DNA from 2 places in the Thioalkalivibrio sp. ALE9 genome. Region 2 is predicted to be linked to the other one. Evidence: predicted binding sites of a transcription regulator. Region 2 holds the regulator's gene; the other holds the start of a gene.
The links. The regulator FNR, encoded in region 2, switches genes on or off when oxygen is low (the NO sensors DNR and NnrR bind a similar motif). The targets are predictions, from matches to a motif close to TTGATNTANATCAA.
Positions count from the first base shown of each region.

Region 1 (4,322 bases), on a different contig from region 2:
TGGCACCCTCCGCTCGCTGTGTAGCCTCAGCGTACGCCCGGGGGTGGCTCACCCTGTGAGCCTGGCTGACTCTCGTCGCTAATCAGGTCGTCTGAACCCTCGATCAAAAAAAGCGTTGTGAACGGTTTCCCCGTCCGCCAACAGCACGACACGGAGATAGCGTCCTTCTGCCTCGTCTATCAAAGCCCATCGGCGGATCCGTTCATCGCCCTGCACTTCTTCGTACAGCGGCTCGTCGATCGCCTGAACGATCCATTCGTCCCGGATCATACGCCGATCGGGTCTTGCCCTTACGGCTTCGAAATAGCGTGTCGTCTTCTCCGCAACATCCTTGTTGGCGGTCGTGCTCCCTCAAGTCTTTCGGCGACCCCGCATCGCCGTCAAGTCCGTCACACCACTTTGCTGTAACGCGGCTGACCTTCGGTGCCCAGATAGGCGTCGAAGGCCATGGCCACATTGCGCAGGAGCAGGCGGCCGCGTGGCAGCACATCCAGCCGCCCTGCCTCGATGCGCACCAAACCGTCGGCCTGCATACCCTCCAGACGCCCCAGTGCGTCCGCGAAGACCTCGCCGAACACGATCCCGTGGCGCGCCTCGATCGCGGCAAAGTCGATCCGCGAGTGGCACATCAGCTCGCTGATCACGTCGCGCCGCAGGCGGTCGTCGGCACTCAGCTCCAGGCCCCGAAAGACCGGGAGGCGGCCCGCATCCAGGGGGGCGTAGTAGGCATCCAGCTCGCGCAGGTTCTGGCTGTAGGTCGCGCCGACCTTCCCGATGGCCGTGGGACCCAGCGCCACAAGGTCATACTCCGCACGGGTGGAATAGCCCTGGAAGTTGCGCTGCAGCGTCCCGGCTCGCTGTGCCTCGGCCAGCTCGTCGTCCGGCAAGGCAAAGTGATCCATCCCGATGTAGACGTAGCCCGCCGCGGTCAGCCGCTCGATGGTCGTCTCCAGGATCGCGAGCTTCTCGGCCGCATCGGGCAGGTCCGCCTCGCGAATCTGGCGCTGCGTCTTGAACATCTGCGGCAGGTGGGCGTAGTTGTAGATCGCCAGGCGTTCGGGGCGCAGTTCGAGGGCACGTTCCAGGGTGCGGGTGTAGGTCTCCACCGTCTGCAGCGGAAGCCCGTAGATCAGGTCGAAGTTGGTGGACTCGAACCCATGGGCCCGGGCCTGCTCGACGGCGCGCGCGGTGACCTCGAAGGGCTGGATGCGGTTGACCGCCCGCTGCACATCCGGATCGAAGTCCTGCACCCCGAGGCTGATGCGGTTGAACCCCAGTTCGCCCAGCAGCGGTATCGTCCCGGGTCGCACCGCGCGCGGGTCGATCTCGATGGAGAATTCGCGCGCGGCACTGTCGTCGAGGCGGAAGTGGCGCCCGAGCAATGCCATCACCAGGCGCAGATCCTCGTCCCCGAGATAGGTCGGCGTGCCCCCGCCGAAGTGCAACTGCCCCACCGTGCGCTCCGCATCAAACAGCTCGCCCTGCAGCTCGGCCTCGCGTTCGAGATACGCGAGATAGCGCTGTGCCCGCTGGTAGTTGCCGGTAATGACCTTGTTGCAGGCGCAATAGAAGCAGACCGTGTCGCAGAATGGGATATGCACGTACAGCGACAGCGGACGCGCCGGATCCGCCCCGTTCGTGGCCTGCGCCGCGTCGGCATACGCGCGGTCGTCGAAACCCTCGTGGAACTGGGGTGCCGTGGGATACGACGTGTAGCGAGGTCCGCTCACGTCATAGCGACGCAGGATCTCCGGATCAAATACCAGGCGCTGCTCCATCGGGTCCCCCTCGAGCGTGTACCGCCCATTTTCGGCATCGGATCGCCACAGGCTACGACCACGACCCGGTAGAGGGCTTGATACAGGTCAACAATCCGCCTTCGGGGGCAATCTCCCGCCTCGCGCACTGCCTGTGCTAGCCTTCCCGTCCCTGTTCGACACCCGCCACGCGAGAGCGCATGTCCCCCGACGAGTATTGCGAGGAGAAGGCCGCACAGAGCGGCTCCAGCTTCTACTACGCCTTTCGCTTTCTGGAGCCCGACCGGCGCCGCGCCATCACAGCGCTGTACGCCTTCTGCCGGGAAGTGGACGACATCGTCGACGAGGTCCGCGAGGAGAGCGTCGCCCGGACCAAGCTGGACTGGTGGCGCCAGGAGATCGAACGCCTGTTCGCGGGCGAACCCCGTCATCCCATCTCCCAGGCACTGCAGCCCCACATCGCCGCCTTCGACCTGGGCCGCGAATATTTCGACGAGATCATCGACGGCATGCAGATGGATCTCGACTACGACAGCTACCCGGATTTCACCACCCTGTCGCTGTACTGCTATCGCGCCGCCAGCGTGGTCGGCATCCTGTCCGCCCACATCTTCGGCTACAGCGACCGGCGTACCCTGAAGTACGCCCACGACCTCGGCATGGCCCTGCAGCTCACCAACATCCTGCGCGACGTCCACGAGGACGCCATGCGCGGCCGCGTCTATATCCCGCTCGATGAGCTGCGCAAGCACGGGGTCAAACCCGAGGAGTTCCAGGTCAACATCACCGATGACCGTCATCGCGCCCTGTTCGCGGAACAGGCCGAACGGGCGCGGCGCTACTACGACAGTGCCGAGGAACACCTCCCCGCTGCCGACCGCTATCCCCAGCGCCCGGGCCTGATCATGGCGGCGATCTACCGCACCCTGCTGGACGAGATCGAGGACGACGGCTTCCGTGTTCTGGAACACCGCGTACGCCTGACCCCGATCCGCAAGCTGTGGATCGCCTGGCGCACCGCCCGGCGCCTGAAACGCGAGCATCGCCGCCGCGCGGCCTGACGCCATGGCCTCCAGCCCTCCCGCGAACCCTGTCGCCGTGGTCGGCGCGGGCTGGGCCGGCCTGACCGCAGCCCTTGCCCTGGCTCGCGCCGGACAGCCCGTACACCTGATCGAGGCCGGCCGGATCCCCGGCGGGCGCGCCCGCAGCCTCGAGCTGGACCACACCCCACTGGACAACGGCCAGCACATCCTCGTGGGGGCCTGCCAGCAGACCCTGGAACAGATCCGCGCGGTCGGTATCGACCCCGACTCGGCCTTTCACGCCGTGCCGTTCGGCCTGCGATTGTTCGACCCCGACCGCCGGCCAGCATCCCCGGCCTTCGCGCTCGAGCCCCGCTCGCCCCGGCTGCCGGCCCTGGCCACGGCCCTCTATCGCTCCCTCCCCGGCCACGCCACCGGCATCCGGCTGCGCGCCCTGTTCGGCGCAGCGGCCCTGCTGCACCGTCCCCTGCGACACGACCTGCCGGTACTCGACTGGCTGCAGCGCCGCCACCAGCCGGAAGCCCTGATCGAGCGGCTGTGGGACCCCCTGTGCCTGGCGGTGATGAACACTCCGACCCGCCTGGCCTCCGCGCGGATCTTCCAGAACGTGCTGCGACGGGCCCTGAATCACGGGCCGGAGGCCGCCCGCCTGCTGATCCCTGCGCGGCCCCTGGGCGAGGTGTTCCCCGACGCCGCCATCCGCGAGCTTCGGGCCCGGGGTGCGCGCGTGGACCTTGGCCGCCGCATCACGATGATCCAGCGCGACGCGACACGCCCGGATGCCCCTTATCGACTGCACGATCGCCAGGGCGACACCAGCAACGCCCGCGCGCTGATCCTGGCCACCACGCCCACCGCCACCGCCAGCCTGTTGCCAGCGGACGCTCGATGGGGCGCCACGCATCAGGGGCTCAAGGCCATGGGCGCACGCAGCATCTGCACCGTCTACCTGCGCTACCCGCGGCGGTTGACGGACCGGCCCCCTCTCCAGGGGCTGCTCGGCCAGCATGGCCAGTGGCTGATCCCCCGGCACGTCGCGGGCGCCCCGCACTGGCTGGCTGTCGTGATCTCGGCCGCCGACGACCTCGAACCGTTGACGGCGGATGCCCGATGGCGCACCGTCGCCCGCTCGCTGGCACGGACCTTTCCCGAGCTGGGGGAGCCCGCAGCCGGTCACTGCGTCTGCGAGCGCCGCGCGACGGTGGACGCCAGGGTCGATCTGGATCGGCACCGTCCACCGCCCCGCACGCCCTGGCCCGACTGCTACCTGTCAGGGGATTACCTGACCCACGCACTGCCGTCGACGCTCGAAGCGGCCATACAATCTGGACTAGAATCGGCGCACCTGTTCCTGGAGGACCATCCTTGACCGACCTCGATATCCCTCGCCTCCTCGCCTACCGTCCCGAACCGGGCGCCTTTGACCAGCGCGTGATCCTCGTCACCGGCGCCGCCGACGGCATCGGCCGGGCAGTCGCCGAGGCCTGCGCCGCCGCCGGCGCCACGGTGGTCCTGCTGGACA
Region 1 is NZ_KB898136.1:58,788-63,109, reverse strand. It holds gene D106_RS0113090 (hypothetical protein) at 79-270, opposite strand; gene hemN (oxygen-independent coproporphyrinogen III oxidase) at 390-1,778, opposite strand; gene hpnD (presqualene diphosphate synthase HpnD) at 1,958-2,818, shown strand; gene hpnE (hydroxysqualene dehydroxylase HpnE) at 2,823-4,169, shown strand; gene D106_RS0113070 (SDR family NAD(P)-dependent oxidoreductase) at 4,166-4,322, shown strand, end outside.
Region 1: the regulator FNR is predicted to act here: its motif matches at 1,856-1,869, upstream of hemN (oxygen-independent coproporphyrinogen III oxidase).

Region 2 (4,322 bases):
CCGGCGCACGCCATCGTCCTGGGTCGGCGCCACGCCGCGCAGCCGATCGCGCAGCAGGTCGGCGACCTCCGGGGCCTCGTGGTGCAGCTTCTCCAGGGCCGCGAGCCGGGAATCCTCGGTCGCGCCCACCAGATCGCCCACGCGCGAGCGCAGGCCCAGGCGGCGATAGACCTCGATCTGCTCCGCGGCAGCCGCCAGGCTGGTATCGCCGGTCATCTCGCGTACCGCGACGGCCACCCCCTCGGGCGAGATATCCACCTCGTGAAGCAGCACCTCGGCCGCCTTGCGCCGGCGCATATCCGGTGCGAGCTCGCTCATGGCCAGATCACGGGTCACGAACAGCAGGTCCGGCAGCAGGTCGATCGTGTTGCGCAGCTGCTCGCGCGACTGTTCCTGGCGTTTTCCGCGGGTGGCATCGGCAACAAAGCGCGCCACCAGGCCGATCACCCCGAACAGCAGGGTGTAGACGGCAAAGAAGATGAAGTTCTGTGCCGGGGCGGCATGCCCGAAACCGAGAAAGTACCCGCCCTGCATGGCCAGGAACGTGACCGGTCCCGCCGCCCACAGCAGCTGGAGGAAATTGAGCGACCAGGGGACGCGCCGCGCGGTGGCCGCCACCTCGGTGATGCGGCTGCGGCCGGCCGCCTCGATCAGGACGTTCTCCTGCGACGGCCCGACGGCCTGCGGGTCTTCCTGACCCGGTGCCTCCCTGCGTTTACGAAAGCGACCGAACACGCGCCCCTGCTCCGGAATGGATGGTCACCGCCGGCATGGCCGCAACGTCCCCATTAGTGTAGGGAAAGTACGTTCGGTTCGCGCGCTCCGGGCCCCGTTTTCGCGCCGTTCCCGGCGCATTCGGCCACCCCTCAGGCCGCGTTGCTGCGCCGTGCCTGGGCCTCGCCGGGCGGGATCGAGACCACCTCGGAGGCATCGTCGCGATAGAGGTAGTCGCGCGTAAGCGGCACCGCGTCCTGCTGCTTGGCCATCTGCACGTGGAAGACCACCTGTCCCCACCAGCGGAAGGTCCCCTCGCAACTGGCCAGATAGAACTCCCACATGCGGCAGAAGCGCTCGTCGAAGCGCGTCACGGCCTCGGCCCGGACCTTCTGGAATCGGCGGTACCACTCGGCCAGTGTCTCGGCATAGTGCAGCCGCCAGAACTCGATATCCGTGGTGTACAGCGGGGTGGGTTCCAGCGCACTCATCACCTCGGACAGCGCCGGGGTGTACCCGCCCGGAAAGATGTACTTGCTGAGCCACGGGTTGGAGGTGCCCGGCGGCTCCTGCCGCCCGATGGTATGCAGCACGGCGATGCCGTCGGGCGTCAGGAGGTCGTGTACCCGCTGGAAGAACGTACCGTAGTTGGGTGTGCCGACATGCTCGAACATGCCGACGCTGACAATCCGGTCGTACTGGTCCTCGTGCTCGCGGTAGTCCTGGTAGAGAAACCGCACCCGGTCCTCCAGCCCGCGTCGCCCGGCCTCCTCCCGGGCCACCCGCAGCTGCTCCCGGGACAGTGTCACGCCGTCGACCTGCACGTCCGCGTGCTCGGCCAGATGGAAGGCCAGGCCGCCCCAGCCGCAACCGATATCAAGGACCCGCATGCCGGGTTCCAGGCGCAGCTTCCTGCGCAGCATCGCGCACTTGGCCTGCTGCGCTTCCTCCAGCGTCATATCGGGCCGCTCGAAGTAGGCACAACTGTAGAACATGCCCTCGTCCAGGAACTGGCGATAAAGCCACTCGTCGACATCATAATGATGGGCGATGTTCTGATAGCAGCGCGCCACCTTGTTGCCCTGCTCGATCAGCGCCCGGAGCATACGCACCGCCGGATTGACACGCTGCTGGAACATCGGCGCGAAGTTGCGCATAGCCACATCCAGGAACACCTGCAGGCCCTCGGGGCCAGGCGACCACATGCCGTTCATGTAGGTCTCGCCCAGCTGGAACCCCGGATCGCGACCGATCTTGCGCAGCGCCGCCCGGTCATGCAGCTGCATCGCGATCTCCGGCGTACCGCTACCGAAACGCTGCTCGCGGCCATCCGGGTGCCGCAGCACAAAGGTCCCGTAGCGCATGTATTGCTCGAGTAACCGCTCGATCATCTTGACCCCTGTCCTTGTCTCGGCGGCCCGTGCGCAACGCGTGGGTTCCAGGCCGTTGCCGCGCCACCCAATGTAAACTGAGTCTAAATATTGTTATCTCGCGTTGTCCATGCCTGATGCCGCGCGCGGTGAAGTGGGCGGCCGGCGCCGCTTCGAGACCCGTAATAACCCCGACCCGAATCACCTGCATTCCACAGGGACAGTAGCGCATTCCCGAGCGTGATGGCAGACCCCGAAAATCCCTTTCCCCAATTCCGAAAAAACGGCTACCCTGCACTCATGACGCTACGACCCACCCAAGCCTGTCAGCACTGCACCCTGCGCCAGCTCTGCCTGCCGGTCGGCCTGCCGCAGGACGAGCTCTGGCAGCTCGACGAGATCGTCCAGCAGCGCCGGCCGATCGCCAAGGGCGCGGCCCTGTTCACCATGGGGGCCAAGTTCGACGCGCTGTATGCGGTCCGCACGGGGGCGCTGAAGACGGTGCTGATCTCCGATGACGGCACTGAACAGATCACGGGCTTTGCCCTGGCCGGCGACCTCCTGGGACTGGACGCGATCCATTCGGGCAAGCACCCGGTGAGTGCCGTGGCCCTGGAATCCACCAGCGTCTGTGCCGTGCCCTACGGGCATGTCGACGACCTCGCCGGGCGCCTGCCCACGTTCCGCCAGCACATGATGAGCGTGATGAGCCAGGAGCTCGCGCAGGACGAAAGCCTGCATGCGCTGCTTGCCCAGCGCACGGCCGAGCAGCGCCTGGCGACATTCCTCGTGGGGCTGTCGGAACGCCAGCGCACTCGCGGCCTGTCCCCCGAGCGGTTCTACCTGCCGATGTCGCGCGCCGACATCGCCAACCACCTGGGCCTGACCCAGGAGACCATCAGCCGACTGTTCACCCAGCTGCGCAACCAGGGCGTAATCAGCCTGCACACCCGCGACCTCGAGATCCTGGAGCCCGAGAGTCTGCGGAACACCGCCGGGGTGACGTTCACCTCCTCCGCCGCGAGCAGTGCCTGAATCCGGAGGCACCCCGGAGGAGCCGTCGACGGACTTCGAGGCCTTCTGGCGCTTCGCCGGAACCCTCTGGGCCAACCCCGATGCACGCGCGCGCCTGCTGCGCTGGCAGGAGGACTTCGGGGTGGATGTGATGCTGGCGCTGTTCGCCCTGTGGTACCCCCGACCGCTGACGACCTCTCAGTGGCAACGGCTCGCGCAAACCGCCCGCCGCTGGCAGACCTCAGCCACCGGACGCATCCGCGCCCTGCGCCGCCAGTTGCACACCCCCGAGCGCGACACGCTCTACCGCGCGGTACTCGCGCTCGAACTCCAGAGCGAGCGCCTGGCGGGCCTGCAACTGCTCGCGCAGGCCCGCCAGCTCTCGACGCCGGATAGCCGGTCCCACGCCGTGAACCACCGGCGCCGACTGCACACGCTGTTCCCCGCATTGCCGGAGGCCGAGATCCGCGACGCGCCACACACTCCGGATGGGTGTTCTCAATAGCGTGTCCACGCAGGGACGTACGTAGCGGCATGCCGGCTGCATGCGCTGGCGGTTCCGGCTATCCTCCCCGGCATACAGACCCTACACGGCAGGATTCATGTCCGACGATCTGCGCACCCAGCTCCTGAAGACGGGGCTGGTGGACGAAAAACAGGTTCGCAAGGCCAAGGCGCAAAAGCATCAGGCGCAAAAGGGCAACGCGAAAAAGAAGAAGGACCGCAAGACCGGCCCCGAGCCCGGCGTGGCCGAGGCGCGCAAGGCCGAGCAGGCCGAACGCTCGCGGCAGAAGAACCGCGAACAGCAGGAGCGTGCCGAACGCCGCGCCCGCCACGCGCAGATCCGCGAGCTGGTCAGCACCCACCTGGCGCCGATCCCCACGGGCGATGCCGCGCTGGACTATCACTTTCAGCAGGGGGGGCAGATCCGTCACCTACCGGTGACAGCGGATCTGCAAAAGCGCCTCGCCGACGGGCGCGCCGCGATTGCGGGGCTGGATATCCGACCGGAGAAGGGCTTCCGGGTCATCCCGCGGGAGACAGCGAACCGCATCCGCGAGCGCGATCCGGAATGGCCGCTGGTGATTCCGGCCGAGGATGATGCGTCGTCCGAGCCCGACCCGGACGACCCCTACAAGGATTACGTCGTCCCCGATGACCTGATGTGGTGAGGGCAAGGGGCACGCATGGGCAGGCGCCCCCGCGGGTCCGTCAGTCCGTGGT
Region 2 is NZ_KB898122.1:157,452-161,773, reverse strand. It holds gene D106_RS0100785 (hypothetical protein) at 1-735, opposite strand, end outside; gene D106_RS0100780 (cyclopropane-fatty-acyl-phospholipid synthase family protein) at 867-2,105, opposite strand; gene fnr (fumarate/nitrate reduction transcriptional regulator Fnr) at 2,385-3,119, shown strand; gene D106_RS0100770 (DUF2390 domain-containing protein) at 3,112-3,603, shown strand; gene D106_RS0100765 (DUF2058 domain-containing protein) at 3,701-4,270, shown strand; gene D106_RS0100760 (hypothetical protein) at 4,311-4,322, opposite strand, start outside.